3 regions of the Mesorhizobium sp. M0217 genome follow, and region 1 is predicted to be linked to each of the others. Evidence: riboswitches for the same ligand, from Rfam matches in the RefSeq annotation. Region 1 holds a riboswitch; each other region holds the start of a gene.
What was found. Region 1 has a riboswitch for thiamine pyrophosphate ahead of NKJ18_RS21135 (YkoF family thiamine/hydroxymethylpyrimidine-binding protein). Riboswitches for the same ligand answer to the same signal wherever they lie in the genome.
Positions count from the first base shown of each region.

Region 1 (10,243 bases):
AGCCCGTCGGCACTCAAGTGCCGGCGGTCGATGGCCCGGTTCGCAGCGCCGCGATGCCGGAGCGTGTCTGCACCGCCCGCGGTGGGATTTCTTGCGCACTTTGAAGATTTCAGGCGAGCGGCCCTCGACGGCGCTTGAAATATTGGGCTTCGCGTTCTCGGCTGTCGAAGGTGCCGAGATTGTCGCCGTCCAGCCCTTGACACAAGGGCTAAGCCAAACCGCCAAGGCGCCTTAAACGAAGGATCCGGCCAGCCGGATCCTTCGAAATATCGCGATGCTCCGGCATCGCCTTCAGCTCATACTTGGTCCAACTGGTGACGGCGTGGACGTCCCGGGAAACCTCTCGAAAGTCCGCGGTCGCTGCCCTTACACGTCGTCGAACGGGCCGCCGCGCCTCGCCAGGTCGTGACCAATGGCGGCTTCCTCGGCGTCGTCGGGCAAGGCATCGTCACTGTCCTGGTAGGGGTTGTCGTCATCCTCCTCGGGCAATTCGCCTTCCTTCTCGACACCGGTGGTGTCCGGTAGGCTTTCCTCATCTGCTCCGTCGGGCAGGACCGTTGCGCCACGCAGCGCATCCCAATCCTGCCGGCGCGGCGTCGGCGCTTCCACCTCGTCATTGGCGATCCTGTCGCGGGCATCGTTTTTGCTCGGTGGCGCCTCGACCTCGTCATTGGGTTTTCTGTTTCGTTCTTCCATGATTGCCTCCTCTGGGCGGCTTTGCGTCGAGAAGGTGGAACTCACTTCCGGCTGTCAGGTTCCGGCAACCACTCCATCTCCGTGGAACCAATTGCCGCCAGTCTGCTTTGCCAAGGACTAGTCTGTTTTGCCAAGGAGATGAATCCAGAGGAGCTGGACCATGAAGACTTTCCCCCTCATCCCATGCGTGCTGCTCTTGGCGCTGCCCGACCCGGCGGCTGCGCAGGACAATGGCGACCAGCACGGCCCTGCCGCGCCTTGCCAGGCGCAGCCTCAGGACGATGCTCGGAAGCCGCCGGTCGCCAATGGCGGTGGCGAATCGACCAGCACGCTCGGTCCCTGCGGCGGCGTGCTGCAGCCGCCGCCCAGTGGTGACCAGGGTATGACGCAGCCGCCGCCGGACCAGGGCAAGACGCCGGTGATCAAGCCTGGCGAGGTGCCTGCGCAGCCGCCGAAGCAATGACCTTTGCTTGAAACTTCACGGCGTGGCACGAAGGCGGTCGGTTCCGGTCCTGGCCGGGCGACGCGGTCACCGGATCAATGCCGGCGCCGGCCGCGATCGCCACCGGAATTTGGAGCCGTGCATCGTCCGCGTCGAAGGTCTCCTGAGGGATTGTGCTTCAATGCGAATCTTGCGGGTGCGGGTTCTGCTGGCATGACCGAGAAGCCGATCAATTTAGTCTCCGCTTGCGGAACAAGACCGTACCGGCTGCGTTTGCCTCCAGGAGCCCGCCACCTCGATCTGCGCTGTTTTCGCCTCATGCGGGAACACGGCGGAGCTCGCCAACAACGACAGGAGACGAAGATGAAAACCATCCTTATTCCCGCCGTCGCCGGGCTCGCCATGATCGCTGGTATCGGCATTGCCGCCGCCGACGAGGTCATCGTCACGCAGCCGGCACAGCAGCAGGTGATCATCACCCCGGAACAGCGCACGGTCGTGCACCAGTACGTAAAGAAACATCCGCTTGCCTCGGTCAATCTGCTCGGCGTCGAATTGAATGTCGGCACTGCCTTGCCTGACACTGTCGAGCTGCAGGAGGTTCCCGACGTTCAGTACAGATACGCCGTCGTCGACAACCATACCGTGTTGGTCGACCCCAGCACGCGCAGGATTGTCGAGGTGGTCGAGTAACGCTCGACAACCTAACCATTCATCGGTGATACGGCCCTGTCGTTCTTCCCAAAAGGGCGGCAGGGCCGAATGACGAACATGATGAAAGGAGAATTGCCATGTTGCCGCATGTCGAGACCCCGAACTCCGCCAATGTTGCGGCGTGTTGCGACAAGTTGCTGGCCGAGCGCAACACGGCGCTGTTATCGATGAAGGAAGCGATCGCGCTCCTGCGGGAGCGCACCGGCACCGATCGTTCGGATGCCGACCTCGCGGGGCTGATCGTCAAGAAAGCGGCGCTGCTCGGCGTTGCGGTGATTTCCGACCCGCGCTGAGATGTCTCGTCACTCAAGACGCCGGCCGAATTTTCGGCTAATGTTTTCGTGGAATCTGGACCAACCGACCGGACCCAACCACGGAGGCTTAAGTGACGGACGACAAACAGGACCGCATTCGCCAGCGCGCGCACGAGATTTGGGAAAAGGCCGGCCGGCCTGAAGGCGCGCATCAGGAACACTGGGAGCAGGCCACGGCTGAAGTCGATGGCGCGGTCGCCAAGCCCAAAAAGGCGGCGAAGAAAGCTGACGCCAAGCCCGCCAAGGCAGCCGCCAAGTCAAAGGCAGCGAAGCCTGCCGCCGCAAAGTCCGGCAAAGCCAAATCGAAATAAGGCCAGAAATAAGGCCAGTCGAAATAAAGCAAGGCCGGAATTCGCTGGCCGGGCCATCCTTGGCGCCCGCCGTTCAGGCGCGCCCGAGCCTCTCAACCTGACGAATTGCGCCTGCGACGGGCAGCGCAATTCCTTGTGTTTGGCGACAGGCGCCCTCATGCCTCCCAGGCATAACTCGACAGCGCAAAGCGAATGCCGGCAGCTGTCATGGCCAGTTCGCATTCGGTGATCTGGCGCAGGTGGCGCAGATAGCGCGTTACAGTCTGTGGCAGCCAGCCGGCGCAGGCCTCGACATAGGCGCGGCTGTGAACAAGGGTGCCGGTCGACAGCCTCTCGTCCTTCTCGGCAACGACTTTCAGATATTGGCGGATGAAGCGGATGTCGTCGGCGATGTCTTGGCTGGCCATTCGCCAAGCCCCGGCGAGGCGTTCGCACTGATCGAATGACAAGGGCAACAAAGGGGGCGGCAATAAAGGCGGCGGCAACAAAGGCGGCGGCAACGACGGGGGTGACAGCAAAGGCCGAGAGAGATCGGCGAAGGCAACATGGTTCGCTGTGCTCAAGGACATTCCTCTCTGCGAAAAGAGATATCGTACTTTATGTACGAATAGGCGTCAAGCCAATTTCGTACGGTTGGGACGATGGAAATGAATATAGCAGCGGTCGCTTCAGCTAATCCCGCATCGTGAATCCTTCAGGAGTCGCACCAATTTCGCGGAGGGATTTCCCCAGGATGGTGTGACTGTTTTCCCTCGTGGCGGCGTCGAACAGGTTCAAGCCGCCCCGGATCGTCTCGCGCCAGTTTTCGCCCTTGTCCCACGCTTCCATGAAGGCGAAGGCAAGGTCGTCCTGGCGACGCGTGGCTTCGAGCGCTTGGGTCAGCAGGCGCGCTTGATGGAGATCCTTCTCCCGCTTGGCGCCAGCGCTCGGCCCGCGTCGCGAGGCGACGATCAGCTTGTGGATGGCGTAGCGCTGGGGCGAGGGGACCAGCACAGGCAAGCCCGAGCGATGCAGGAGCACAGTCCGGATGGGGTCGCGGATAAGGAAATCCAGAAACCGTAAGGGCTGCGCGGAGTCTCTGCCGTTTTCTTATAATTACGTTTATCAGCTTGAATTTCAACGCAGTTATAAGAAGTTCGTGGAAACGTTATAACGCAACGAACTGACGAGTCGTCTGTTAACGCCCGGGCGCCCGGCACGTCTGGCCCAAAACACTTTCCCGCAGTGCCTCAACAAACGGCTTCCCCAATGCCGCGAACGGTGCTTTAACCCGCCCATCCACAGGGGTGCTCCGTATCGTCGGGGCTGAGATGAGGGCGGCAAGCCTTCGGACCCTAAAGCTGATCTGGATAATACCAGCGGAGCGAGGCGGGCGATGTTTTCAGGCGCACAGATTTCCCTTTATCCCATGACCGACGATTTCGTCGGCGTCATCCTCGGCGCGCTCGGCGCGCTCGATCCCTGGCGCGACCGGCTGCGGATCGAAACCGATGACATCTCGACCCTTATGGTCGGGCCGCCCGAGGTGCTGTTTCCCGCCATGCGCGACCTGTTCGTCGCGGCGGCCAAAAGCGGCAAGCACTGCGTGCTTTCGGCGGCGATCTCGCGCGGCTGTCCGGGCGAGCCCGACGATCCGATCTGCCGCTCCGACGAGACCGGCGGCCCCGCCATTCCGCTGGACGAGCGCAAGATCGCCGCGATCCGCGCTGTCCAGGCCACGCCGTCGACCGGCCAGCCGGTGGCGGCGCAGTTCTCGCTCTACGTTATGGGCACGGGCGACCATATGGACGAGATCTACGGCTGCATCGATTTCCTGAAACAGTCCGGCGTCTTTGAGCGCTCAAAGAACTTCTGCACCAAATTGCGTGGCGATGCCGGTGCGGTGTTTGCCACGCTCAACGAGGCCTTCTGCCGCTTCGGCCCCGGCGCCGGCCACGTCACCCTCGACATCACGATCTCGGCGAACAGCCCGAGCGCCGTCTGAGCCGCGGCTCAAGCGTCGTTCCTTGAGGATATTGCCGTGGCTGGTTTATCTGACCCATTGCGTGGAGGAGATGCCTCTGACCCCTCAGCACAGAGAGGAGGGGAGCCATTGGCGATTGGCGAAGACCGCGATGCCCACGAATCTCCCCCCTCGAGCAGGAGATGGCCGGCAGGCCAGAGGGGGTCCCAGCGCGTGGAGCGCCGACGTCCTTTTCGCATCGGCAAGGCGTGGGCGCTCTATGCGAGACGACCCCCTCTGTCGCCTTCGGCGACATCTCCCCCTCGAGGGGGGAGATTAGCCGCAGCCATCGCCAAGACCATCCCCGCCGCCTGCGCCTCCGCCCTGCTCCTCGCGGCGTGGGAGCTCTACGCCCGCTATGGTGGCGCTGCGCCCACCATGCTGCCGGCGCCGTCGCGCGTGCTGCAGCAGGCCTGGGAGCATCGCGCTGCCCTTGCCGACAACACGCTGCCCACCATCCGCGCCACATCAGCCGGCTTCGCCTGCTCGTTGGTCGCTGCCTTCGTGCTTTCGGCGCTGGTCGATTTCTTGGCCCCGCTGCGCCGCGCGCTGTTTCCGCTGCTGATTATCAGCCAGACCTTGCCGCTGGTCGCGATTGCGCCGCTCATCGTACTGTGGTTCGGCTTCGGGCTGATGCCAAAAATCTTGCTTGTGGCGCTCGTTACCTTCTTCCCGATGATGGTGGCGCTGGTCGAGGGTTTTGCCGCGACCAGCAAGGCGATTTCGCAGATGCTCGCCACCATGGGGGCAGGGCGCTGGCGCATCTTCTGGCTGGCGCGCCTGCCTTCGGCGCTGCCCTATTTCTTCGCCGGGCTGCGCATCTCCATCACCTACGCCGTCGTCGGCGCGATCTTCGCCGAATATGCGGGGGCGGCGAAGGGGCTGGGCATCTACATGCTCAATGCCAAGAACAACTTTCGGCCCGATCTGGTGCTCGCCGCGGTCGCCGTCAGCGCCGCGCTCACGCTTGTCTTGTTCGCCATTGCGGTGCTCGTCCAGCGCTTCGCCATGCCTTGGGAGAATGCAGGGAGCGAAAGCCGCGACGGCAAGGTTGAAGCTGCAGAAGAGAACCGTCAATGACGCGGCTCGAACTCCGGGACATCAGGAAGAACTTCGGCGCGCTTGAGGTGCTCGCCGGCATTTCGCTTCATGTCGCGGCCGGCGAGTTCGTCTCCATCCTCGGCCCTTCCGGCGCCGGCAAGTCGACGCTGTTCCAGTTGCTGACCGGCGCGCTGAAAGGCGAGGGCGACATGCGCTTCGACGGCGCGCCATTGCAGGGCAGCCCCTTCGCCTTCATGCCGCAGCGCGACGCGCTGATGCCGTGGCGGCGCGTCATCGACAATGTGACGCTGGGGCTGGAAGTGCAGGGTCTTGGCCGCAAGGCGGCGCGCGAACGCGTCGCGCCGTTGTTCGCTGAGTTCGGCCTTGCCGGTTTCGAGCGCGCCTGGCCGGCCGAGCTTTCCGGCGGCATGCGCCAGCGCGCCGCCCTTTTGCGCACCGTGGTGCAGCAGCGCGACATGCTGCTGCTCGACGAGCCCTTTGGCGCGCTGGATGCACTGACCCGCGCGGGTATGCAGCGCTGGCTGGAAGGCATGTGGCAGCGCCAACGCTGGACGGCGCTGCTGATCACCCATGACGTGCGCGAAGCCGTCTACCTCTCCGATCGCATCTATCTGATGTCGGCGCGGCCGGCCCGCATCATCGGCGAGATTGCCGTGCCGCTGCCGCGCCCGCGCACCACCGGCAGCGATGCCGCGCGCCAGGCCGCCGCGCTCGAAGCCGACATCCTCGACACGCTGCTCAATCCCGGGACTGACCGGGGCTTGTTTCCGCAGACCGCTCAAAGGAGTTTTTCATGACCGAATTCACACGCCGGCAGGCTTTGCTGCTGACGCTGGCTGCCGGACTGCCGCTGGCCTCGCGCGCTCATGCGGCTGCGCAAAAAATCACCGTTGCGCTCGACTGGACGGTCAACACCAACCATGTCGGCCTGTTCGTTGCCCGCGACAAAGGATTCTACAACGAGGCCGGGCTCGATGTTGAGATCCTGCCCTATGGCGATACTGGCGCCGGCACGCTGGTCGCCAACCGCATCGCCGATTTCGGCATTGCCGGCGTTGGCCTGTTTACCCAGCGGGCTGCCGGCGCCGATCTCAAGGCGGTCTACGCCGTGGTCCAGCAGGAGACCGGCCGGTTGGTCTTCAACGCGGATCGCGGCGAGATCAAGAGTCCCAGGAATCTCGACGGTCTGACCTATGGCGGCTTCGGCAGCGCCTGGGAAAACACGCTGATCTCGACCATCATCCGCCACGATGGCGGCAAGGGCGTTTTCGAGACGGTGACATTAGGCACCTCGGCCTATGAGGCGCTGGCCAACGGCTCGGTCGACTTCACGCTGGAGGTCTCGACCTGGGAAGGCGTCGCTGCCGAGTTGAAAGGCGTCAGGCAGCGCGGCTTCCGCTACGCCGACTACGGCGTGCCCGACGAGCACACCACCTTGATCGCCTCCAGTGATGCCTATCTCCAGGCAAATCCAAAGGCGGCGTCATCCTTTGTCGAGGCGACGCGGCGCGGCTACCAATTTGCCTGCGATCACCCGCAGGAAGCCGGCGATCTGCTGATCGCTTCCAACAAGGATGCGCTGACCGACCCGGCGCTGATCCACGCTTCGCTGAAGATGCTCGTCGACGGGCACTTCCTCAGAAGCCAGGCCGGCGTCATCGGCACCATCGACAAGGCCAAGATCGAGGCGATGGGAACCTATCTCTTCAACGCCGGCATATTGCTCGATGGCGATGGCAAGGTTCTGAAGGAGAAGCCGGATTTAGGGGGGTATTTTACGAACGAGTTTTTGGGCGCGTAATCTCCCCCCTCGGGAGATGTCGCCGAAGGCGACAGAGGGGGTCGGTACGTCCTGACGCGACTTCCTATCGCGGACAGAGGACGTCAGCGCCTTACGCGCGGCGACCCCCTCTGGCCTGCCGGCCATCTCCCCCTCGAGGGGGGAGATTGCGCCTCACCGCCTTCTCCCTCACATATCGATCATCGAGCGCTTCACCCGGCCGATGATGGTGATGGCGCCTTCGAGCGCCGGCGGCGGGATGTCCATGTAGGAGGCCGGCTGGAAGGGCGGGTTCTCGTTGGGGCGGTAGCGCTTGTAGGTGGCCTGGCCGGATTCGTCCGAAATGACGTAGCAGCCATTGGTCACCAGCCGCTTGTCCCTGAGGTTGACGAAGATGATCGAATCCGGTGGCGAGATCTTGTTCATCGACGGGCCGTCGACGCGCAGAGCAATCCATTGGCCCTGCTCCAGATCGGTGGTGGGGATGGTCGGATAGTCGCTCAGATTGACCACCATGTCCTGGCTGCCGAGTTCGCCGGCGCTGATCCATGAGACGATGGGCACATCGACGGTGGCCAGCGACGGCATCGGGATCTGCCGGCCCGACTCGTCAAAGCCGAAATGGCCCCCCGCAAGGCTGCCGCCGTCACCGTTGAACAAGAGCCAGCCGGGATCGACGCCGAACAGGCGGCCGTATTTCTCCGCCGCCTTGCGCGACAGCGGCCGGTTGCCGTTCTCGTGACTGATCAGCGTGTTCTTGTTGATGTCGCGCAATGCCCGCGCGGCGTCGCTCGGCGAGGCATAACCCGCCTCCGCCCGTGCCTGCTGCAATCTGTGCCTCGGTTCCTGCATCGTACAAATTGCCTGAAATTTATCGTCCAATACGTACGATTTCGCTTGCGTACGTTTCGTACATATCGTACGCTTAGCGCATGATCGAACAAACCGCAAGCGTTTCCGCAGGCATCCTCAGCTTTCTCCCATCGTCCGGGCTGTCCTCCTCCCCGGTCCGGACGCAAACCGGGGCTCTTGCCCCGGATCCGGTCGAACCGTCGTTCCCCCGATCGACCGGAACGGCCGGAGCCGCTCCTCTCCCGGCTCCGGCCACCTCTTCGGCCCATGGCGCCGCCGGTGCGCCAAGGGCTGTTTCCGGCGGGCAGGGCCTTTCCTGCATCCGCACGGAAGATGGCACCGTCATCCTGTTCGACCGGCTGACGGGCAGGGCGGTTTCCGCCCTCACCAAAGCGGCCGCCGAAGCCGCCTTGCGACATCTCGCCGGCTCGCTGCCGGCCGCCAGTATCGGCTGACCGCACCGACCATCCGCTCTGATTTTTTCCCGTGGGCCCTCGGGGCCGGCGCTCGGCCTTTGCGCGCGCAATCAATGGATACCGACATGACTGCCTATACCGACACCGAATTGCAGGAGATCGCCGTCTGGCTGAGGGATGGCCTGTCGGCCACAGGGATCGCCGTCCGCTTCACGGCGCTGCGCGGCAGTCCGGTCTCGCGCAATGCCATCATCGGCATCGTCCACCGCAACAGCGCGTTAAAGACCATCGGCTTCGCCAACCCCAGAGGCGGCAGGTCCGGCGGCCGACCGAGGAAGAATGCGACGGGGAAGACTGCGGCAAACGAGAATACCGCCAAGAGGAATCCGCCGGCGCAGCCAAGCAAGCTCGTAAGGGAAGTAGGAGTTTCGAAGCAGGCCGCGCCGGTCAAACCGGCCGCCAAACCGAGCCGTCAGCCATCGGCCAGGCCTCTGTTGCCAGCCCGTCCGGCGCCCTCGATCCCGGGCGAAGGACGGCTGGTGGTGGACGGCGAAATCTACCGCTTCAATGTGCCGGCGCCGCGCCCTGCCTCGCTCGGGCGTCAGCCGCATGTCGCCGCCATGCGCTTCATCGACTGCCTGTTCGACCGCTGCCGCGCGCCGCTCGACCTGACGCTGGAGGAAGACCCCGACAACGATGCTCCCGGCAGTCGGCCGGGGCTCGAGATGCTGTGCTGCGGCCTGCGCACAAGGGCGCTGAAAAGCTACTGCGAATATCATCAGACGCGTTTCCACCGACCTGTGGCGGAGGTGGTGTGAGCGGCTGGGCTCCGTTCCTCGCCTCGGGAACGACATCACCAATGATCGAAAGGTCGGCGGGACAGCGCCCCCCTCTGGCCTGCCGGCCATCTCCCCCTCAAGGGGGGAGATCGGATGCCACCACGGCATTTGCCGATCGCCGGCGTTGCAAGTCAGCGACATGACCAAAGCTGCCAATCTCCCCCCTTGAGGGGGAGATGCCCGGCAGGGCAGAGGGGGGCGCGAAGGAACGCCAACCTTCCGGCTCAACAACCCAATCCCACAAGGATCCCCCGATGAGCAAAAAAACCGCGCAGAAACGGCAGCCACCAAAACTCCCCATAGGCGAAGCCGAGCAGGTGCGCATCCGCCGCGAGATCGGCCATGATTTCGCGCTGAAGGACGATCGCTTCGGCCGCAAGCGGTTGAGCGTCGGCACCGAAGAGGCGCGGCGCGTCTACGAGGTCTCCAATGACGGCTACACCGCGACCGGCGGCATCGTGCGGGTGCGCAATGTCGATCCGCTGGTCGGCATCACCTCGCTGACCCGCCAGCAGCGTGAGGCCGGCCAGCGGTTTCGCGACGATTTCGAGCGCGCCTCGCGTGACGGGCTGCGGCCGATGCCGTGGGAAGAGCGCATTGACGGCGGCCGCATCAATGGCGGCATCCCCGACCGCGTGCTCAACGCCGGCCGCGCCCACACCCATGCCATCGCCGCCATGGCCCACTGGGAAGTGGCGGAGGTGGTTCGCAAGATCTGCCTCGAAGGCCAGTCGGTGAAGGCGCTCGCCGAACGCACCGGCGAGGGACGAGATGTGGTGGTGAAGCTGTTGAAGGTCGGGCTCGACCTTTTGGCC
Region 1 covers NZ_JAMYSN010000014.1:27,192-37,434, forward strand. Annotated here, with positions in the region: gene NKJ18_RS21100 (hypothetical protein) at 367-696, opposite strand; gene NKJ18_RS21105 (hypothetical protein) at 857-1,159, shown strand; gene NKJ18_RS21110 (DUF1236 domain-containing protein) at 1,502-1,831, shown strand; gene NKJ18_RS21115 (hypothetical protein) at 1,930-2,145, shown strand; gene NKJ18_RS21120 (DUF2934 domain-containing protein) at 2,238-2,477, shown strand; gene NKJ18_RS21125 (hypothetical protein) at 2,633-2,884, opposite strand; partial or broken gene NKJ18_RS21130 (GSU2403 family nucleotidyltransferase fold protein) at 3,150-3,539, opposite strand; TPP riboswitch at 3,750-3,862, shown strand; gene NKJ18_RS21135 (YkoF family thiamine/hydroxymethylpyrimidine-binding protein) at 3,853-4,461, shown strand; gene NKJ18_RS21140 (ABC transporter permease) at 4,717-5,559, shown strand; gene NKJ18_RS21145 (ABC transporter ATP-binding protein) at 5,556-6,338, shown strand; gene NKJ18_RS21150 (ABC transporter substrate-binding protein) at 6,335-7,342, shown strand; gene NKJ18_RS21155 (LexA family transcriptional regulator) at 7,511-8,173, opposite strand; gene NKJ18_RS21160 (hypothetical protein) at 8,254-8,628, shown strand; gene NKJ18_RS21165 (GcrA cell cycle regulator) at 8,715-9,407, shown strand; gene NKJ18_RS21170 (DUF6456 domain-containing protein) at 9,683-10,243, shown strand, end outside.

Region 2 (10,243 bases), on a different contig from region 1:
TGGCCCGCAGCGCGGCGCGCATTTGATTGGCCACAAGATCGGGCTGCGAAGGATGGATTTTCATCACGGCTTCGTGCGTCTGCACCGTCAGCGCTGTGACAGCCAGGCAGGTGCGGACGCCAATGGAAGAGATCGTCTCAATATCGCGTGCAATTCCAGCCCCACCGCTGGAGTCAGATCCGCCGACCACGAGCACATGCGGTTCTCGCCTCAGCGCCATGGCTTTGTCTTTTCGATCCATTCTCGCGTGCGCGCTTCGGGATCGGCATTCAACGTGATGTCGGTGACCACCGCCGCAGTGTCCGCACCAGCCGCGAAAACACCGTCGAGCCGATCGGGGTTGAGGCCGCCAATGGCGACCAATGGGATCGGCGCCACCCGATGCTTCCACTCGCTGATCCGCTCGAGCCCTTGCGGCGCCCATTTCATCTGCTTCAGGACGGTGGGATAGATGGGGCCGAGCGCGACATAGTCGGGCTCGGCAGCGATGGCCATTTCCAGTTCTAGATGATCGTGCGTGGAAAGCCCGAGCTTCAATCCGGCGTACTTAATCGCCAGCAGGTCGGCCGCAGCCAAATCCTCTTGGCCGAGATGGACGAAGTCGCAGCCTTCCTCAATTGCCGTGCGCCAATAGTCGTTGACGATCAGTTGGCAACCATGGACCGCGCAGACGTCGTTCGCGCGGCGGATTTCCGACCGCAGCGTGGTCTCGTCCCTATCCTTGATGCGCAACTGAACCAGCTTGACGCCGAGCGGGACCAGCCGCTCGACCCAGTCAGCGCTGTCGACGATCAGGTAGAAGGGATCGAGCTTCATGAAAAAACGGCCCTGCCGATGGTCGGCGTCGACGGCACGGCGACGTCGCGCGGTTCAAGCATACCCGAGCCGAAAGCTTCACGACCGGCCTCGACCGCCTTGCCGAACGCACGCGCCATGCCGACCGGATCGGCCGCCTTGGCGACCGCGGTGTTCAGGAGTACGGCGTCAAAGCCGAGCTCCATAACGGTTGCCGCGTGCGACGGCCGTCCGAGCCCCGCATCCACGATCAGCGGAACATCTGGGAAATGTCCGCGCATCGAGCGCAGCGCCGTGATGTTGATCGGTCCGAGAGCGGAACCGATCGGCGCGCACCACGGCATCAAGACCTTGCAGCCCGCCGCAAGCAGCCGCTCGGCAACGATAAGGTCGTCGGTGGTATAGGGGAATACAGCAAAACCGTCCTCGCACAGGATGCGGGCGGCTTCGACCAGACCGAAAACATCCGGCTGCAGGGTGTCATGGTTGCCGATCACTTCGAGCTTGACCCAGTTCGTACCGAAGACTTCGCGCGCCATTTGTGCGGTCGTGACCGCTTCCTTGACGGAGTGGCAGCCAGCAGTGTTGGGCAGGATTCTGACACCAAGCGAGCGGATCAACGACCAGAATTCTTCGCCAGCCCTGCCGCCTGCCATTTCACGGCGCAACGAGACGGTCACCACCGCCGTGCCCGAAGCCCTGACTGCATAGGCAAGGATGGCCGGCGAAGGATATTGAGCCGTGCCAAGAAGCAGGCGCGACGGAAGCTCGGCTTCATAAAGCTCGATCATGGCCTAGCCGCCCTGCATGGGCGAGAGGATTTCAATCCGGTCGCCGTCGTTCAACTGGAATTCCGCCCGGTTGGCTTTGTGCACGAGGTCATTGTTGACGGCGGTCGCGAGCCAATCGCCCTCATAGTCGAGCGCGGCAAGCAGCTCGGCCAGCGTGGTGGCGGCAACCTCATGCGCTTCGCCGTTGACCATCAGTTTCATGAGCAAGCTCCTTGGTTCTGTCTTGACTGAAAACCAGGTCGGCAGCCTGGCGCGCCATGGCGGGAGCCAGGAGAAAACCGTGACGATAGAGCCCGTTGATCGCGATGATTTCACCCTTGGTTTCGACGCGCGGCAAGTTGTCGGCAAAGGCTGGGCGGACGCCGACACCGGTTTCAACGATCTCGGCCTCGCCAAAGGCCGGGTGGAGGGCATAGGCGGTACCCAGCAGCTCCATTATGGAACGCGCCGTCACCGGTCCGGCACTCTGGCTTTCAATCATCGTCGCTCCGATCATGAAACGGTGATCGGTGCGCGGCACGGCATAAAGCGGAAAGCGTGGATGAAGCAAACGGACCGGCCGCGACAGCGAGACATCAGGCGTGCGAAGAATCAGCATTTCGCCGCGAACACCGCGCAGCCTGTCATCGGCCGCTGCCATTCCCATACAGTCTATCTGACGGGCGAAACCCGAAACAGGCCGGGCGTCGCAGCCGAAGTGGAATTTGACACCCATGGTCGCAAGCTTGTCATGAAGTGCCGCCATCGCCGGGCGTGGGTCGAGGTGAGCCTCATCGGCGAACAGCAATCCGCGGCGGAAGCGGCCGGCTAAGTCGGGCTCCAGCAAGGCAATTTCATCTTCCTCGACGCGCCGATAGCCCGTCGTGCGGCTGGCGAACCGGTCGAGCTCGCCCGCATCGCGCGGCGCGGCCAAGACCAGCGTTCCCCGTCGTGCTACCAAGCCTGGCGTTGCGGCGTCCCACCAGTCGGCGGCGTCGCTTCCGAGATCCAGCACCGGCTGCTCGGCGCTTTCACGCTCGCACCACGGCGCCAACATGCCACCGGCGAACCACGACGCATTGCCCCCAAGGGCAGGCCTTGTCTCGGCAACGGTAACCGCCGCGCCGCGTGCGGCGAACTCGAAGGCGGCGGTGAGGCCAGCAACGCCCGCTCCTTTGACCAAGACCTTCATGATGGCTCACGTGGCTGAGGTATGAGCGGTGCCCCGGTCTCGTCCGCCGGCAGGTAGAGATCACCGCCCTCGCGGTATTTCGCCGCCATCGCCGCCATGCCCTCTTTCTGCGCCTCGGCACGGATGTCGTGAGAGATACGCATCGAGCAGAATTTCGGTCCGCACATCGAGCAGAAATGCGCCACCTTGTGCGCTTCCTTGGGCAAAGTCTGGTCGTGGAAGGACCGCGCCGTTTCCGGATCGAGCGACAGGTTGAACTGGTCCTCCCAGCGGAACTCGAAGCGCGCGCGGGAAAGCGCATCATCCCTGACTTTCGCTGCCGGATGGCCCTTCGCCAGGTCGGCGGCGTGGGCGGCGATCTTGTAGGTGATCACGCCGATCTTGACGTCGTTGCGATCGGGAAGGCCGAGATGCTCCTTGGGCGTGACGTAGCAGAGCATGGCGGTGCCGAACCAGCCGATCATCGCGGCGCCAATGCCTGAGGTGATGTGGTCATAGCCCGGCGCGATGTCGGTCGTCAGCGGTCCAAGCGTATAGAACGGCGCCTCGCCGCAGACGGCGAGTTGCTTGTCCATGTTCGCCTTGATTTTGTGCATCGGCACGTGGCCAGGCCCCTCGATCATCACCTGGCAATCCTTCGCCCAGGCGATCTGCGTCAGCTCGCCGAGCGTTTCCAACTCGGCGAACTGCGCCGCGTCGTTGGCATCGGCGATCGAGCCCGGACGAAGGCCGTCGCCGAGCGAGAAGGAGACGTCGTAGGCTCTGGCGATGTCGCAGATCTCGGCGAAGTGCTCGTAGAGGAAGCTCTCCCGGTGATGGTGCAGGCACCATTTGGCCATGATCGAGCCGCCGCGCGAGACGATACCCGTCACCCGGTCGACGGTCAGCGGGATGTAATGCAGCCGCACGCCGGCGTGGATGGTGAAATAGTCGACGCCTTGCTCGGCCTGTTCGATCAGCGTGTCGCGGTAGACCTCCCAGGTCAGATCCTCGGCAATGCCGCCGACCTTTTCGAGCGCCTGGTAGAGCGGCACCGTGCCGATCGGCACCGGCGCGTTGCGCACGATCCAGTCGCGGATGTTGTGGATGTTGCGGCCGGTCGACAGGTCCATCACCGTATCGGCGCCCCAGCGGATCGCCCACACCATCTTTTCGACCTCTTCCGCCATCGACGATGTGACGGCGGAGTTGCCGATATTGGCGTTGATCTTGACCAGGAAATTGCGGCCGATGATCATTGGCTCGCTCTCGGGATGGTTGATGTTGGCGGGGATGATCGCCCGTCCGCGCGCCACCTCGTCACGCACGAATTCGGGCGTGACGAAATCGGGCAGCGTCGCGCCGAAAGCCTCGCCGTCGCGCTCAAGCTTGCCGCGCAGGATCTCGCGACCAAGGTTCTCGCGGATGGCGACGAACTCCATTTCGGGTGTGATGATGCCGGCGCGCGCGTAGGCAAGCTGCGTCACCGCCTTGCCTGCTTTGGCCCTGAGCGGTCGGTGGCGGATGGGAAATTCTGGCGTCAGGCGTTCGCCCGTCGCGAATCCGTTGTCCTCCGGCCGGACATGGCGGCCGTCGCAGACCTCGACATCGCCGCGCGCCAAGATCCATTCGTGGCGAAGCCGGGCCAGGCCTTTTTCGATGCTGGTTTCGACAGCCGGATCGGTATAGGGGCCCGACGGATCGTAGACGGTGACGGGCGGTTCGCCGGCTGTCGGATGGACGGAGATTTCGCGCATCGGCACCCTGATCTGCGGGTGGATGGCACCGGGCTTGTGGATCTTACGCGAAGCAGGCAGCGGCCCCGTTGAGACGGCTGGGGTGAGGGCATTCATCTTGAGGCTCCTTTGCTCATGCATTGGAGACCCAGTTCTGTGCCGGAAGGATGAAAAGACGCTTCTGTCGACCTGCCGAAACAGGACCTCGGGCGTGAACTCCCGCAGAGCGCTTGCACCGTCCCTACGCCAGTATGAACTGGATCAGGTTCAACGGGTCACTGCGCCGCGAAAGCCAGCAGTATCTCAGCCCCTTGCCGGGACTCCCCTGGTGAATGCCTCAAGTTGAACGGGCCGGCGTTGTCTTGTCAAGCGCATGTTCGTCCTGCGGCGGCGGTGGGCGGCATTCAAATTGGGCCCAAATTGGGCCGACGGCCTCGCCATGGGTCGCGGAGAAGTTCCGCGGGAGACAAGGCAGGTGTGGCCAAAGCTGCATTTGCCTCGTCAAACTTGATGTGACATTGACGTAGACGGAACTGCTGCGTTTCAAGGATCTTAAGCCGTCAATGCCTGATCGGAACAGAACTGGTGGGCCGCCCGAACGCCCCACAAACATCGTGCTCTCGATCACCTCTTATTGTCGCCGGAAAAGGGGTGATCGACCATTCGATCAAGTCGACCGCTCGCTGAAGGGCGCCCTCGGTTTCAGCACGGCTGGGCGAAGTGGCAATGACATGTCCAATCCAGTCTCGGAAATCCCCCTTCCTGACGATCGGTGTCTTGGGTTCAACATTCAATTTGACCTCGGCCACACCTGATATAGCAGCTGCCTGAGTGTCGCCACCAATCCAGTCGAGGGTGCCATCTTGATCAGGAAGCAGGAATCGCGCGGCCGCAGTATGCGAATGCTTTTTGCGCAGATCCCATTCCTCGCCAATGACAAGCTTGATGTGCTCGGTGACGAGGTCGACACCGTAAGCTAACTGGACCAGTTGAGGGTCGGGCGCGCCACTAAGACGCGGATTGACTTCAATGACAACTGGACCGCGTTTCGTGCACCGGAGTTCAATGTTAGTTGGCCCCCAGCCAAGGCCGAGAGCCCGCAAACAGCTCAGCGAAACATCGGCGATGCGCTCACGCTCCTGATCGGTTAGCAGGGCCGGATACGTCACCTCACGTATGACGAAATGGGGGAGGGGACCAAAGTCATTGGCGCAAATCGCAACGACCTCATTCCCCATAACATTAATGCTATAGAACGGGCCCTGTGCGAATTCTTCGACGAGTATTTTCGGTGTAGACCGCCATATGTGCTTTCCGCCCAATAGATGGGTCGTATGTTCGGCTACGTCTTCGAGGCTGCGGCACAATCGGACACCCATGCTGCCGCTGCCTACTGCCGGCTTAAGAATCACGGGCAGGCCGATCTCTGCAGCCGAGCTTTCTACCTCCGCCGCATTCGCTGCCAACCGATAGGCCGGTATTGGAACGCCGGCCTGCGCGAGGAGTTGGCGTTGCTTGAATTTGTCGCAGCTTCGTTCAATCGATTCAGGGTTCGGTCCCGGTAGATCGAAATGCCGGCAAAGCTTGCCAACTGTCGCATAGATCGATTCATGGTCCCCGGCAAAGCCAGTAATGCCAGCAATGTCGTGGGTAGCACGCAGCCGCGAACTTTCGCGGACCAACGCTTCGAGATTGCCAGTGTCGACACGGATTGCCTCAACGTTTTCCGCCGAAAGATAGTCGTACCGAGGTGGATCAGCCGTCAGAGTAATTGGATGAAGACCAAGACACTGAGCCGCTTGGACGTATAGCTGACCAGTACCCCTATGGCCTTCGACCAATATGAGCGCTCTTCTTCTTACCATTGCTGTTAATCCCGATGTTGCGTGCTGGCGGCGGTCCGAGGGTACCGGTGTCACTTTTGTGGCCGTGCCGGACCTCAGACTCGGGGTGCCGTACCATTGTCAACGACTGACGGTTGTAAAAATCTTGTAAATTGATTTGAAGGATCTGTTGCAGCGGATTAGGGCGGCGTCGGAGGCTTGCTCCGTTCAAACCAGGTTAGCTGGGGTTGGTGTGTGATCCCGTGGGCCTGGGCGTGACCTACCCCTCGGGTAGGGCACGCCAAGCCACATCAAACTCGCAGCACAAGAACATGCGCTCTGGTCATACCGGCTCATGGTGAGCCCTGAATCTGGAACCGGCCCGATGTGTAAGCAGCGAGTCGTCAAACGGCCCCATTCAATCATGGAGTCACATCATTTAAGATCGCGAAAGCTGTCATTGCGGGTTACGGAACTGCTTTCCGATGACATTCGAAGATGCGATCGGGCGTCAGAACCGGATCGCTGACCGCCGCTTCCACCTCGGCGAGCCCGGCTGATATAATCAGGTCTGAGGCTGCGCGCCCTGTCGTTCCCAGCATTTACATTAGGCAGCCTTGCCAAGATTGTCCCGCAGCAGAACCTGCCTGAGCGCATCGACGAACGTCCGAATATCTGTCGTACTATGGGCAGGCGTAACCGTCACCCTGAACCGCTCGGTTCCCACCGGAACACTCGGCGCCAGAATTGGCTGAACGTATATTCCATGCTGATCCAGAAGCTGGCGGGACGCTTCCTTGCAACGGAATGGATCACCAATAGGCACAGGAATGATGTGGCTTCGGGTCGGCATGACGGGGATGCCCGCCTCTTTCAGCAATCCGATTAAAAGTTTCGTTTTCCGGTGCAGATCAATTCGTTCTGAATCTGAATCGCGAAGATGGCGCAGCGCTGCCAGCGCACCAGCCGCTAGCGCTGGCGCAAGCGCCGTGGTGAAAATGAAACCGATCGAGAAGCTTCGTATGCTGTCAACAATGGAGGCAGGTCCGGTCACATAACCCCCCATCGAGCCGAACGCCTTACCTAGCGTCCCTTCGATGATGGTTGGACGATCCATGATGCCAAGTTCCGCGGCAATGCCGGCGCCTTTCGGACCGTACATTCCCGATGCATGAACTTCATCCAGAAACGTCATTGCGCCAAATTCGTCCGCCATGTCACAGATATCTTTGATCGGTGAAATGTCACCGTCCATTGAATATACCGATTCAAAAACAATGATCTTGGGTCTTGCAGGATTTACGCTGCGCAGAAGCTCCCGCAAATGCGCAACGTCGTTATGCTGGAAGACGCGCTTTTCGGCCCGGCTGTTGCGGCATCCACTAATAATTGAAGCGTGGTTGTGCGCGTCAGAAAATATAATTGTGTCCGGCATCAAAGATGCCAATGTACTCAATGATGAATCGTTTGAGCTGAAGCCGGAAACAAAAATCAATCCTGCTTCCTTGTTGTGGAAAGCTGCAAGCTCCCGCTCGAGCAACACGTGATAATGGTTGGTGCCACCAATGTTGCGGGATCCTCCCGATCCTGCGCCGTTGGCATCGATGGCGCGCTTCATTGCCGATAGCACTTTGGGGTGCTGCCCCATACCGAGATAATCATTAGTGCACCAAATGGTTATCTCTTTTCGGCCGTCGGGCCTATTGAGCCAGGCCTTTGGGAAGTTGCCAGACTGACGCTCCAGATCGGCAAATTCACGATACCCGCCACGGCCTTTGAGTTGCTCGATTCTTCCGGCGAAATACTGCACATAATCCAAATCAATCTCCTGTTGGGAAGCCGTTTTTCGGCGCGCTCAGTGCTGCTTCACAGCGCACCTGCGCCGGCCCATCGCGTCGCATCCCTCGACAAGCACCAGCAAGATTGGATTTCGACTACGCGCTTGATCTTGCGGGGGTTTCGGCCGCTCCAGCTAATTCGGGTAACGCGCCCCAAAGTGCAAGTGAAGAGAATGTTAAATCTATTTGTTACTGAAATGTCTGAAATTGCATGAGTGTCGCAAGCGATTTCATAATTCTGGCCAGTCGTCGTTCGATTCCTGTCGCGGCCTTGTCAGAGCTGCGCTCGGCGGGCTTTCGGGCCCGAGAGCCGCAATGCGCGAGGGCCGCGTCTTGTCGCGCAACAGCCCTTGAAGCCCTTCGGCGGCGAAACGCTCTGCAAACGCCATACGCAGCTTTTGGACGTGCTGGCCTGCCGGATCATCTTGACGGTGCCGACGTCATCGTCGGTCCAGCCGGTTCGGAGTCGCCTCAGAATCGGAAATTTCTGCCCATCAGACTGGAAATTGACATGTAAGCTTCCCGGCTCCTTCAGATGTCATCATCTCTCGCACACCAACTCATGCCACGCAGATGAGATCGCGCCTTTTTCTGTCGTCACATTCCATTGTCAGAATCGGAAAAGAAGGGTCTCCTTGTTTTTATATGAAACAAAATTTCACAAATAATTATGAAAACGGACATGTTTGCTGCAGACAATTAACGTGCACGTACTTGTCTGCCGCTGCATAACGAAATATAGGCAGCGATTATAACTTATAAACGTAGTGAAACGCGTAAATCGACATTTCCATAGAGCTGCAGCAGAGGCGAGGGGAGTCCCATGGGCCCTATGAAGATGCAGCCCGAGGAGATGGGCAGCCTGTCCGCGCGGATTTACAGCAAGGTGCGGGATGGCTTGATCATCGGCAATTTCGCGCCGGGCGATCGTCTCCTTATGCAGGATCTTGCCGGGCAGCTCGGAACCAGCATTACGCCGGTGCGCGAAGCCTGTCTGCGGCTCGTCAGCGAGCAGGCGCTCGAGTTGCGCTCCGGCAGGTTCGCCGCGGTGCCAGACCTCAGCCGCGCCCGCTACATTCAGATCAAGCTGATCCGCGTGGCACTTGAAGGGCTTGCGGCAGAACACGCTGCCGACCATTTTGCCCCCGCCGATCTCGAACAGCTTGAGACCTTCCGCGCCTCATTTGTAGAGAGCCATAAGGCCGGTAATATCAAGGAAGCGCGATCCTCCAATCGCGCTTTCCACTTCGGCGTCTACCGCCTGTCGCGTATGCCGATGCTGATCGGACAGATCGAAAGCATGTGGGCCTCGATGGGTCCAATCCTTAACGTTTACGATCGGGAAATTCCGCGCGGGTACACCGGCGCGGAAGAACATGACCATCTCATCGAGGCCTTGAGGACTGGCGACAGGAAGAGGGCCCGCGAGGCGATCGAGAACGACATCCAGCGAGGCTCACATGGTTTTCTGCGCTATTTCGACGAGCGCGGCTCCGGCTGAGCTGAATTGCCCTAAGCACCATCGATCTGCGCGACGCGCGGTGTGCGCAGGCCGGCTGTTTCCCCGCCGTCTACAGTCACCACCGTGCCGTTGACATAGCTCGATTGATTCGAAAGTAACCAAGCGACCACATCAGCGATCTCTTCAGGGGCACCGAAGCGGTTGGCAGGGATCCGCAGTTCGAGCTGCTTCTTGCGCAGTGCATCGCTTATGATGTTGCCCATCATGCGTGTTTCGATCTGGCCGGGGCAGACAGCGTTGAAGCGGATCTCCTCGCCGAACTCCAGCGCGAGGGCCTGCGTCAGCCCGATGACCGCGGCCTTTGAGGCGCAGTAGGCAGCGAGCCCTTCTTCGCCCGTCTTTCCGGCGATGCTGGCCATGTTGACGACTGAACCCCTCCCGAGCCGCAAGCCGTCCAGCGCATGACGGATGAAGAAAAAGACGCTGCGTGCATTAACCGCAAGGACCTCATCCCAATCGTCCTGGGTGGCGGTGGCGAAGGCAATGCGCTTCGACATGCCGGCATTGTTCACGAGCCCCGCGAGCCGGCCGTTGCCAAGTTCAAGCGCACGGTCGACGACACGGCGGCAATCGTCTTCACGGATAATG
Region 2 covers NZ_JAMYSN010000025.1:36,812-47,054, forward strand. Annotated here, with positions in the region: gene NKJ18_RS27140 (hydroxymethylpyrimidine/phosphomethylpyrimidine kinase) at 1-220, opposite strand, end outside; gene NKJ18_RS27145 (thiamine phosphate synthase) at 211-816, opposite strand; gene NKJ18_RS27150 (thiazole synthase) at 813-1,586, opposite strand; gene thiS (sulfur carrier protein ThiS) at 1,590-1,787, opposite strand; gene thiO (glycine oxidase ThiO) at 1,756-2,757, opposite strand; gene thiC (phosphomethylpyrimidine synthase ThiC) at 2,754-4,589, opposite strand; TPP riboswitch at 4,693-4,809, opposite strand; gene NKJ18_RS27170 (ATP-grasp domain-containing protein) at 5,033-6,337, opposite strand; gene hemA (5-aminolevulinate synthase) at 6,903-8,114, opposite strand; gene NKJ18_RS27180 (GntR family transcriptional regulator) at 8,972-9,634, shown strand; gene NKJ18_RS27185 (SDR family NAD(P)-dependent oxidoreductase) at 9,646-10,243, opposite strand, start outside.
Region 2: another riboswitch for thiamine pyrophosphate. It lies ahead of thiC (phosphomethylpyrimidine synthase ThiC); the one in region 1 lies ahead of NKJ18_RS21135 (YkoF family thiamine/hydroxymethylpyrimidine-binding protein).

Region 3 (10,243 bases), on a different contig from region 1:
CACAGACCGCCGCGGTGACGGCAGTGCGATTGTGTGCTTCTCATATCATGCGAAAAACGGCGAGCCGTCAAAGACGGCCCGCCGCTATTTGTCATTGCCGGCAAACCGCCGGGAGATGGTCTTTACTGCGAGACATCCTGGCCGAAATAAGTGTCGGCGATCTTCTTGTAGGTGCCGTCGGCCTTGATGTCGGCCAGCGCCTTGTTGATCGCCGCGACCAGCTCCGGATCACCCTTGCGCACGATGACGCCGGAATAGTCGGCGTTCTCTTCCTGCGCGGCGATCTTCACATTGGCGTCCGGCTTGTGCTTCTTGAAGTCGAGGAAAGACAGGCTGTCATTGATGGTGGCGTCGGCGCGGCCGGTGAGCAGCAGTTGGATCGACTGGTCGAAGCCGTCGGTGCCGACGAGTTCGGCGCCGTTGGTCTCGGCGAGCTTGCCGAAATTCGATGTCAACGACTGTGCCGACTTCTTGCCCTTGAGGTCGGCGAAGGTCTTGATGTCGGTGTTGTCGCCGCGCACGATCAGCACGGCCTTGGAGGCGATGTAAGGATCGGAGAAATCGTACTTGGCCTTGCGCGCGTCGGTGATGCCGACCTCGTTGATCACGGCGTCGTAGCGGTTGGCGTCGAGGCCGGCGATCAGCCCGTCCCATTTGCCTTCGAGGAACTCGACCTTGACGCCGAGCTTGTCGCCGATCGCCTTGGCGATCTCGACGTCGAAGCCGACCAGCGCGCCGGAAGCATCATGATAGGTGAAGGGCGCATAGGTGCCTTCGGTGCCGACTTTGAGGGTGCCGGCCTGCTTGATCTGGTCAAGATTGGCGCCGGCATGGCCTGATGTAACAGCCAGAACCTGAAGCGTTCCGGCGACGATGAGCGACTTGAGCCATTTCATTTCTGTGTGATCCCGTCCTTGGCCGGTGTCCGGCGCTTGTGAGAGCCGGAAACTGACAGATACAGCGCAGCAAAATAAGGAACCAGATTTCAAAAAAACGACGATCCAGAAATCAGATTCTCAAAGCAGCTCGGATCGGTGCCAATAGTCCCGATCTGCGGTGTCGATGCGCCCTGTCGGACCGCACAAAACAACCGCCATCGGCGGCGGAACCAATCCCCGGTGTGGCACGTTCATGGCTTGTTGTAGGGCGCCGCGTTTCCATTTCAAGAACCCTTGGCTGCGCTAGGCCCGAAGCAATTCCAGGAAAGTGGGAAAGCGGTTTCCCTCGGAATTGCGTCAAACAGAGATAACGGCCGCCAGGCCGTCCGAAAATGTCCGGGAGCAGGAGCGCGGCATGATCGAAGACACGGCAGGACGGACCATGGTCCGCACGGCAATGAAAGCCCCTTACCTCGAGCGCGATGAGGAACATGTTCTCGCCTTGCGCTGGAAGGAAGACCAGGATCAGCAGGCGCTGCATCAGATTACCGTCGCCCATATGCGGCTGGTCATCTCCATGGCTTCGAAATTCCGACATTACGGCCTGCCGCTCGGCGATCTGGTCCAGGAGGGCCATGTCGGGCTGCTGGAAGCAGCCGCGCGTTTCGAGCCGGAGCGCGAGGTGCGCTTCTCGACCTATGCGACATGGTGGATCCGCGCTTCGATGCAGGACTACATCCTGCGCAACTGGTCGATCGTTCGCGGCGGCACCTCTTCGGCGCAAAAGGCGCTGTTCTTCAACCTGCGGCGCCTGCGCGCCCGTCTTGCCAACGGCGCCGAGCCGATCTCTAACGCCACGCTCTACCGCGAAGTCTCGGTAGCCCTCGGCGTCTCCGAGGCCGATGTCGAGAAGATGGATTCCAGGCTTTCAGCACCTGACTCTTCGCTCAACGCACCCCTCGCCGATGAGGCCGGTACCACCGAGCGGATGGACTTCCTGATTTCGGACGATCCATTGCCTGACGAGGTCGCCGGCGACACCATCGACGTCGAACGGCGCCTGATGTGGCTGAAGACGGCGCTCCGCGCGCTCAATGCCCGCGAACTCAGGATCATCGAGGAGCGTCGGCTGACCGACGAAGGTGCGACGCTTGAGGCGCTCGGCGAGACGCTCGGCATTTCCAAGGAGCGTGTCCGCCAGATCGAGGCCCGCGCCATGGAAAAGCTCAAGCTCGCGCTGGTCAAGCAGAACCCCGAATTCATGGCAGCGTGAGATTGCCAGGAACAGGGGTACCGCCCCGAGTTATCTCAGAAAAGTTATCTCAGAAAAAAGCACTACGAAGGCTGGGGTTTCTGACGAAGACCGGCGCTATCTGTCCGTGACGATCTTGACCTTGTCGCCGGCCGAAACCGAGGCGCCCGGCGACATCGCGTTGAGCACGCGGAACAGATCGAGCTTGCGGTCGACGCCGACCATCTGCGCCGAAAGTGTGCCCATCGTCTGCCCGGCCTGTACCGTGACGACGCGGATATGCAGCGGCTTCAGTGCCGCTTTCTCGGCGGGGCTGAGCACGCGGAACGAACCGCTGACCGAGCGTGCCACCGGATCGAGTGTCGTGCTGGCCGAGGGGGCCGCTGTCAAAAGCCGGTAGACTTGGCCGCCGGCGCGGATCACCGCAATGTCGAACTGCCAGCCATCGGCGCCGGCGTGCGCTGTCGCCGCCTCGTTGCCGTCGATCGTCTCCTGGCGCACACTGGTCTCGTCGAGACCGGCCACCCAGCCGCTTCTGATGTAGTCGGTCAGCGCACGATCCTTGTCGATCGACACACCGTCGAAGCGGATCGCCATGTCGCCGGGACCGGTCGCCGTCACCGCCGCCGCCGAATTGTCGATGATGAAGCCGTCGGGCACCGTGAACGAAACGCCGAGGCCCGGATGCAGGAAGGTCTGGCCGCGCACATAGCCCTCTTCCGGCGTGTCGCCATAGAGCAGGCCGTCTATCCCGGCCAGGAAGGAATCGCGGTCGCGCGTGCCGATGCCCGGCGCGCCGAACTGGCGGGCGTGGCGCTGCGCCAGATCAATTCGCTGCGGCGTGTTGGGGTGCGTAGCCAGGAAGTCGAGGCTGGCGTCGGTGGCGCCGCTGATCGAGCGGAAATCGGTATAGGCCGACATCGACTGCAGGAAACGCCCGGCGGCATAGGGATCGTAACCCGCCTCGCCGATCGATTTGATGCCGATCGCGTCTGCCTCCAGCTCCTGGTTGCGCGAGAACTGCGCCAGCCTCAGCTTGCCGCGGATCAATGCCTGCTTGGCGGTCGGGCTGTCGCCCAGCACATCGGAGACCACCTTGGTCGCCAGGCCTTCCTCGGCCTCGAGCTGCTGTCGCTGCAGACCGTGATTGGCGGTGACGTGGCCCATCTCATGCGCGATGACGGCGGCGAGTTCGGCCGAATCATTGGCCAGCGCCAGCAGGCCGCGGGTGACGTAGAGATAGCCGCCCGGCAGCGCGAAAGCGTTGACGTTTGGCGAATTGAGGATGGTGATGCGATAGGTCTGGGTCGGATTGGCCGACACCACGGTCAGGCTGCCGACAACCTTGGCCACCATGCGCTCGAGCTTGGGATCGGAATATTCGCCGCCATAGGTGGCAAGGATGCGCGGATGCTGTGCCTTCGCCAGTTCGGCAAGCTTGCTGTTGGCGGCGACATTGTCGACCGTGATCGGCTTGTCGGAAGGCTGGAAGCCGGATTCCTGCACTTCGGGAGGCGTGAACATCTGGCAGCTGGCCAGCGCCACGGCAAGGCCGGCCAGCGCGAGGAAGCGCACCAGCGGTCTGCGTTTCAAAGTGTCAGTGCCGGTCGGCAGCACGGCGTTCCTTCAGCTCTCGGCGCATGATTTGGACCGGGGTCCGCGCCAGCGAAAAATCGGTTTTCGTTGGCAATCCTGCACACATCAAAAAACCTACAGCGTTTACGCATCCGGCCGGATGCGGCGCTGTAGGGGGCAAATCACGGCTCGTGCCGGACCAGTACTAAGCGGACCTAGCCACATCAGCTGGACCATGGCAAGCAAGCGCCACATCACCTGTAGCCGGTTTGGTCGTAAATTATGTCCGCTTCCGGGCAATATCGCGTGATCCGCCCGAACTTGCGCCGATATAGCGCCGAAACGCTTCAGGGCCAGTGCCGTCGAAAAAATCGGCGGCAGGTCCCGTCGCGGCAACCCTGCCATTGTCCAGAAAAACCATCTGCTCGCCGATACGGCGAGCGTCTTCCGGCTGATGCGTGACGAACAGCACCGTCATCGCCCGCTCGGCATGAACGCCGGCCACCAGGTCGAGCATGTCGTCGCGCAGTGCTGGCCCGAGCGAAGCGAACGGCTCGTCGAGCAGCAGCACTGGCCGGTCGCGCACCAGAACGCGGGCGAGCGCTACGCGCTGCCTTTCGCCGCCGGAGAGTTCGCGCGGCAGGCGCATCTCCTTGCCGGCCAGGCCGACGCGGTCAAGCGCCTCGGCGATTGCGGCGCGATCGGCGTCGGTCAGGTTGAGCGATGGCGAGCGGCCGAGCCCGACATTCTTCTCCACCGAGAGATGAGCAAACAGATTGTTTTCCTGGAATACCATCGACACCGGCCGCGCCGAAGGCGGCTCGGCGCCGACATCGGCGCCGCCGATCAGCACACGACCGGACTCCGGCGTCTCGAAACCAGCCACCAGATTGAGCAAGGTCGATTTGCCCGAACCACTTGCCCCCATGATGGCGGTGATCTTAGATGTATGGAATTCGACATCGAACAGGAATGACGTTTCGCCATAGCTGAACGAGACCTTGTCCAGCCGGACAGTCGTGCCTTTCTCCACAGCGGACGTCACGATCTCTCTCCCCGTCCCAGCCAGTCTGCCGCGACCACCAATGCAAGGCAGACCGCCCCGAGCAGCAAAGCCAGCCCGGCAGCATCGGCCGTGCGATAGCTGCCCATGCGCGCCAGCAGGAGATAGGGCAAGGTCTGCACCGAATCGCTGCCGAACAGCGCGATGACGCCGAGATCGCCGAGCGACAGTGCCATGGCGAAGGCAAAGCCGGTGGCCAGCGGCCGCCGGAGCGATGGCCAGTCGACCAGAAGCAGCCGGTTCCAGCCCGCAATGCCGAGCTGCGCGCACAGCTTTTCATGGCGCTCGCTCGCCGCATCATAGGCCGGGCGCATCGCGCGGATGGCAAAGGGCATCGCCATCACCGCATTGACGGTGACGACCATGACCGGCGCGATGGCAAAGACATCGCTGACCGTGCGCAGCAGGAGAAACCAGCCGGCGCCGATGACGATGGGCGGCACGACGAGGACGAAGCCGGCGCCGGTGTCGGTGGCATGTTCGAGCAATGAACGGGCACTGGACCGGCGGCGCAGCGACAGTGCCCGCCGCGCCATGATCAGCGACAGTGCCAGCGCCACCGAAAGTAGCGCCGCCGAGAAGGCGAGACCGGCGCTGGTCAGCGTCGCCTGACGCACGGCACTCTCGCCCGCCAGCCGGCCGAGATCGGCGCCGAGGCCGGAGGCAACGGTGGCCGCCATCGGTCCGGCGACGAACAGCAAGGCGAGCACGATCAGGACGGCGTTGAACGCTGTTTCTGCTTTGCCGGCCAAGTGATAGCGGCGCGGCGCGACAGGCAAATTGGCGTCGCCGGTCACATTGGCGCCGAGCCGCGTCAGCGCCAGCATGACGGCGAAAGTCAGCGCGATCTGTAGCACCGTCAGCGTCACCGCTCGCGCCGGATCGAAGTCGAAACGCAGCGCCTGATAGATGGCGACTTCCAGCGTCGTCGCCGCCGGCCCGCCGCCGAGGATCAGGACGATGGTGAAGGAGGTGATGCAAAGCATGAAGACAAGCCCGGCGACGCCCGGCAGCGCGGCGCGCAGCACCGGCCACTCGATCAGCCGGAAGGCTGGCCTCGCCCCCATGCCGAGCTGGCTCGCCAGCCGCCATTGATCGGCCGGCACCGTTCCCAGCGCTTCGAGGAACAGCCGGGTGGCCAGCGGCAGGTTGAAGAAGACGTGGGCGACGAGGATGCCCGACAGCCCATAGATGTCGGGCCAGCTCTGGCCACCGATCGCGGCGAAATAACCGGCGCGGCCATAGAGCGCCAGTATTCCCAGCGCTCCGACAATTGCCGGCAAGGCAAGGGGCACAGTGAACAGCTGCAGGATGAAGCCGCGTCCGAAGAAGCGCGGATGCCGCGACAGCGCCCGGGCGACGAAGAGCGCCGGTACGGCGGAAAGCAGAGTCGAGAGCGCAGCCTGCCAGAGCGTGAAGCGGACAACGCGCAGGAGATAGAGGTCAAAGGCGGACGCGGCGCCGGAAAGGTCGTGCGCGCCTTCGCGGATAAGGCCGGCGAAGGCGCCACCGATCAGCAGCGCGATTGCCGCAAGCGCGACAATGCCGGCCGTGATGCGGGGGTCAGAGCGTTGCACTCTTTACCGGGCGTCGCGTTCCTTCGCGCCCCCCTCTGTCCTGCCGGACATCTCCCCCACGAGGGGGGAGATTGGCGGTTTTAGCGCTCCGCTCATTCCTGCAGCTTCGGAGATTGGCGAAAGTCAACGTAAAGGCCAATCTCCCCCCTCGTGGGGGAGATGTCCGGCAGGACAGAGGGGGGCGCCGTAGAGCACTCATCTTTTGACTATACAGCCAAATCTACTTGCTCATCACCGCCAGCCATTCATCCACCCAGGCCTTGCGATTTGCCGCGACCTCTTCCGGGCTGAACAGCAAGGTCTTCGCCGGCTTGACCAGCCTATCAAAAGCCGGATTGAGCGGCTTGTCGGTTTTCCCGGCCGGGAACATCCAGTTGGTCTCCGGAATGACATCCTGGAATTTCGGCCCGGTCATGAAGGCCAGGAACTTCGCCGCCAGCGGATTCTTCGCGCCCGTGGTGGTGATGCCGGCGACCTCGATCTGCAGATACTCGCCTTCCTCGAACGAGGCCGCCTGGTAGCGCCCGGTGTTCTCCGCCACCATGTGGTAGGCCGGCGACGTCGTATAGGAAAGCACCATCGGCGCCTCGCCCTTGGTGAACAGGCCGTAGGCCTCGCTCCAGCCCGGCGTCACCGTCAGCACTTTGCCCTTGAGTTTCGCCCAGGCTTCCGGCGCCTTGTCGCCATAGACCGACTTAACCCACAGCAGCAGGCCAAGGCCCGGCGTCGACGTCCTCGGATCCTGGATGACGATCTTGTCGGCGGCATCGCCCTCGACCAATTCCTTCAGGCTCTTCGGTGGGTTCTTCAGCTTCTCGGTGTCGTAGACGACGGCGAAATAGCCATAATCGTAGGGCACGAAAGTGTCGTCGCTCCAGCCGCCCGGCACGTTGTTTTCAGCCACCGCGCCATGTGGGACAAACAGGCCGGAAGCCTTGGCTTCCGCGGTGAGGTTGGTGTCGAGGCCAAGCACGATATCGGCTTTGGTCGACGCACCTTCGAGCTTGACGCGATTGAGCAGCGCGACGCCGTCGGCCACCGAGACGAAGTCGACGCTGCAGCCACACTCGGCCTCGAATTCCTTCTTCACCTGGGGGCCTGGACCCCAGTCGGCAGTGAAACTCTCATAGGTATAGATCGTGAGTTTTTCCTGCGCGCACGCAGGGCTTGCCAGTAGCGAAACAGCAAGCCCAAGCGCTGGGACAAGACGGGACAAAAAAATGCGCATCGGCGCCTCCTTCATTCGTGTTGAAAGGAATTGAGGCGTCGGGCTGTCCGAAGCGTCTAATCCCTCCGCCGGTACAAACCGGATCAGGTTCAGCGGGTTGGCGAGACTGCCTCTCAGCCGGTCCGCGAAGATCGCGTCCGGCACCCCGTTAGAGCGTTTCGACACATAGGCCCGGCCAAGGTGCCACGCAAGTGGAAGTTTGCCCGAGCGTGATCCCGGAAAGTGGAATCCGTTTCCGGAAAAAGATCATGCTCCAACAAAGAGTGACGGTGCCGCTCGGCCTTCCGTTTCGTCGGCGGGGCTGGTAAGGGCCAGCGGATATGAGCACATTCACCATCCTGCTTGGCGGCGATCTCGTCCGCACGCCGCGGCTCGACCGCCAGGTCGCGGGCACGCGCGTCATCGCCGCCGACGCCGGCATCGATCATGCCCGCCTGCTCGGCGTGATGCCGGAGCTGTGGGTCGGCGATTTCGATTCCGTGCCGGCGGACCTGCCTGCCGATCTCGCCGCCGTGCCGCGGGAGGTGTTTCCTCCCGAAAAGGACAAGACCGATGGCGAACTGGCGATCGCGGCGGCATTGGAACGCGGCGCCACCAGCCTGGTGCTGGCCGGCGCTTTCGGCGGCAAGCGCGCCGACCACGCCTTCCTCCATCTGGCGCTCAGCCTGCGGCTGGCCGAGGCCGGCACAAAATTGCTGTTGACCAGCGGAGCGCAGGAAGGCGCCCCTCTGCTGCCTGGCAAGGCCGGCTTCGACTATGCCGACGGAACGCTGTTTTCGGTGCTCGGCTTTTCCGATCTTTCGGGCCTCACCGTGTCCGGCGCGATGTGGCCGCTCGACCATGTCGAGGTCGTGTTCGGCTCGTCGCTGACCATCTCGAACGAGGTCAAGTCCAACACGACCGGGGGCGGCCTCGAAATCGCGCTCGGCCATGGCCGCGCGCTGCTGCTCGCCCACCCCTACCCCTTGCCTGAAAGCTGACATGGCCCCGCCCCTTCTCAACCTCGACGGCATAAGACTGACCTTTGGCGGCACGCCGCTGCTCGATGGCGCCGAACTGACGGCGTCCGCCGGTGACAAGATCGCGCTCGTCGGCCGCAACGGCTCCGGCAAGTCGACGCTCCTGAAGATTGCTGCTGGTCTGATCGAGCCGCAAGACGGCGAGGTCTTCCGCCAGCCTTCGGCAACGGTGCGCTATCTCCCGCAAATGCCCGACATGGACGGCTTTGCCAATGTGCGCGCCTATGTCGAGGCCGGGCTTGGGCCTGCCGACGATCCCTACCGCGCCACATATCTGATGGAGCATCTCGGCCTCGCCGGCACGGAGAACCCCAACGATCTCTCCGGCGGCGAGGCGCGCCGCGCAGCACTTGCCCGCGTCATGGCGCCCGAACCCGATATTCTGCTGCTTGATGAGCCGACGAACCATCTCGATTTGTCGGTCATCGAATGGCTGGAAGAAGAGCTTGTCCGGACGTCTTCGGCGCTGATCGTCATCTCGCACGACCGTCGCTTCCTCGAACGCGTCTCGCGCGCCACTGTCTGGGTCGACCGTGGCCAGACCCGCCGCCTCGACAAGGGCTTTGGCCATTTCGAGGAATGGCGCGACCTTGTGCTGGAAGAGGAAGAGCGCGAACAGCACAAGCTCGGCCGCCAGATCGTGCGCGAGGAGCATTGGCTGCGCTATGGCGTGACGGCTCGCCGCAAACGCAACATGCGCCGCCTGGGCGAACTGCAGACCATGCGCCAGCGTTTTCGCGGCCATCGCGGCGCCGAGGGCTCGGCGACCATGGTGGCCAGCGACGCCGCCGAATCCGGCAAGCTGGTGATCGAGGCCAAGAACATCGAGAAGAGTTTTGGCGACCTGACCGTGGTCAAGGGCTTCTCGACCCGCATCCAGCGCGGCGATCGCGTCGGCCTTGTCGGGCCGAACGGCGCCGGCAAGACGACGCTGTTGAAGATGCTCACCGGCGAGATGAAGCCCGATGCCGGCTCGGTGCGGCTCGGCACCAATCTGGAAATCGCCACGCTCGACCAGAAGCGCGAGGCGGTCGATCCGGCCGAGACCCTGGCGCAGTATCTCACGGACGGGCGCGGCGAAAACCTCGTCATCAATGGCGAGCAGCGCCATGTCGTGTCCTACATGAAGGATTTCCTGTTCAAGCCGGAACAGGCGCGCACCCCGGTGCGCGAGCTGTCCGGCGGCGAACGGGCGCGGCTGCTCCTGGCGCGTGTTCTGGCGCGGCCGGCCAACCTTCTGGTGCTCGACGAGCCGACCAACGATCTCGACATGGAGACGCTGGAACTGTTGCAGGAACTTGTCGCCGGCTTTGCCGGCACGGTCATCCTGGTCAGCCACGACCGCGACTTCCTCGACCGCACCGTCACCAGCATCATCGCCCCGGACGGAGGCGGCCGCTGGATCGAATATGCCGGTGGCTATTCCGACATGCTGGCGCAGCGCGGCGGCACCCGGCTCGACGACCGCAAGGCGCGCGCCAAGGCCGAAGCCAGCGATGCGCCGGCGCCGGGCAAGAGCGAGCCGGCAGCGCCAAAAGGGCCGTCGAAGAAACTGTCGTTCAAGCAGAAATTCGCCCTGGAATCGCTGCCCAAGAAGATCGAGGCGGTAATGGCCTCGATCTCGCGTTTGGAAAACAACATCGCCGATCCC
Region 3 covers NZ_JAMYSN010000027.1:23,657-33,899, forward strand. Annotated here, with positions in the region: gene NKJ18_RS27740 (amino acid ABC transporter substrate-binding protein) at 123-896, opposite strand; gene NKJ18_RS27745 (RNA polymerase factor sigma-32) at 1,294-2,151, shown strand; gene NKJ18_RS27750 (M48 family metalloprotease) at 2,248-3,654, opposite strand; gene thiQ (thiamine ABC transporter ATP-binding protein) at 3,986-4,750, opposite strand; gene thiP (thiamine/thiamine pyrophosphate ABC transporter permease) at 4,747-6,345, opposite strand; gene thiB (thiamine ABC transporter substrate binding subunit) at 6,566-7,573, opposite strand; TPP riboswitch at 7,617-7,731, opposite strand; gene NKJ18_RS27770 (thiamine diphosphokinase) at 7,894-8,553, shown strand; gene NKJ18_RS27775 (ABC-F family ATP-binding cassette domain-containing protein) at 8,555-10,243, shown strand, end outside.
Region 3: another riboswitch for thiamine pyrophosphate. It lies ahead of thiB (thiamine ABC transporter substrate binding subunit); the one in region 1 lies ahead of NKJ18_RS21135 (YkoF family thiamine/hydroxymethylpyrimidine-binding protein).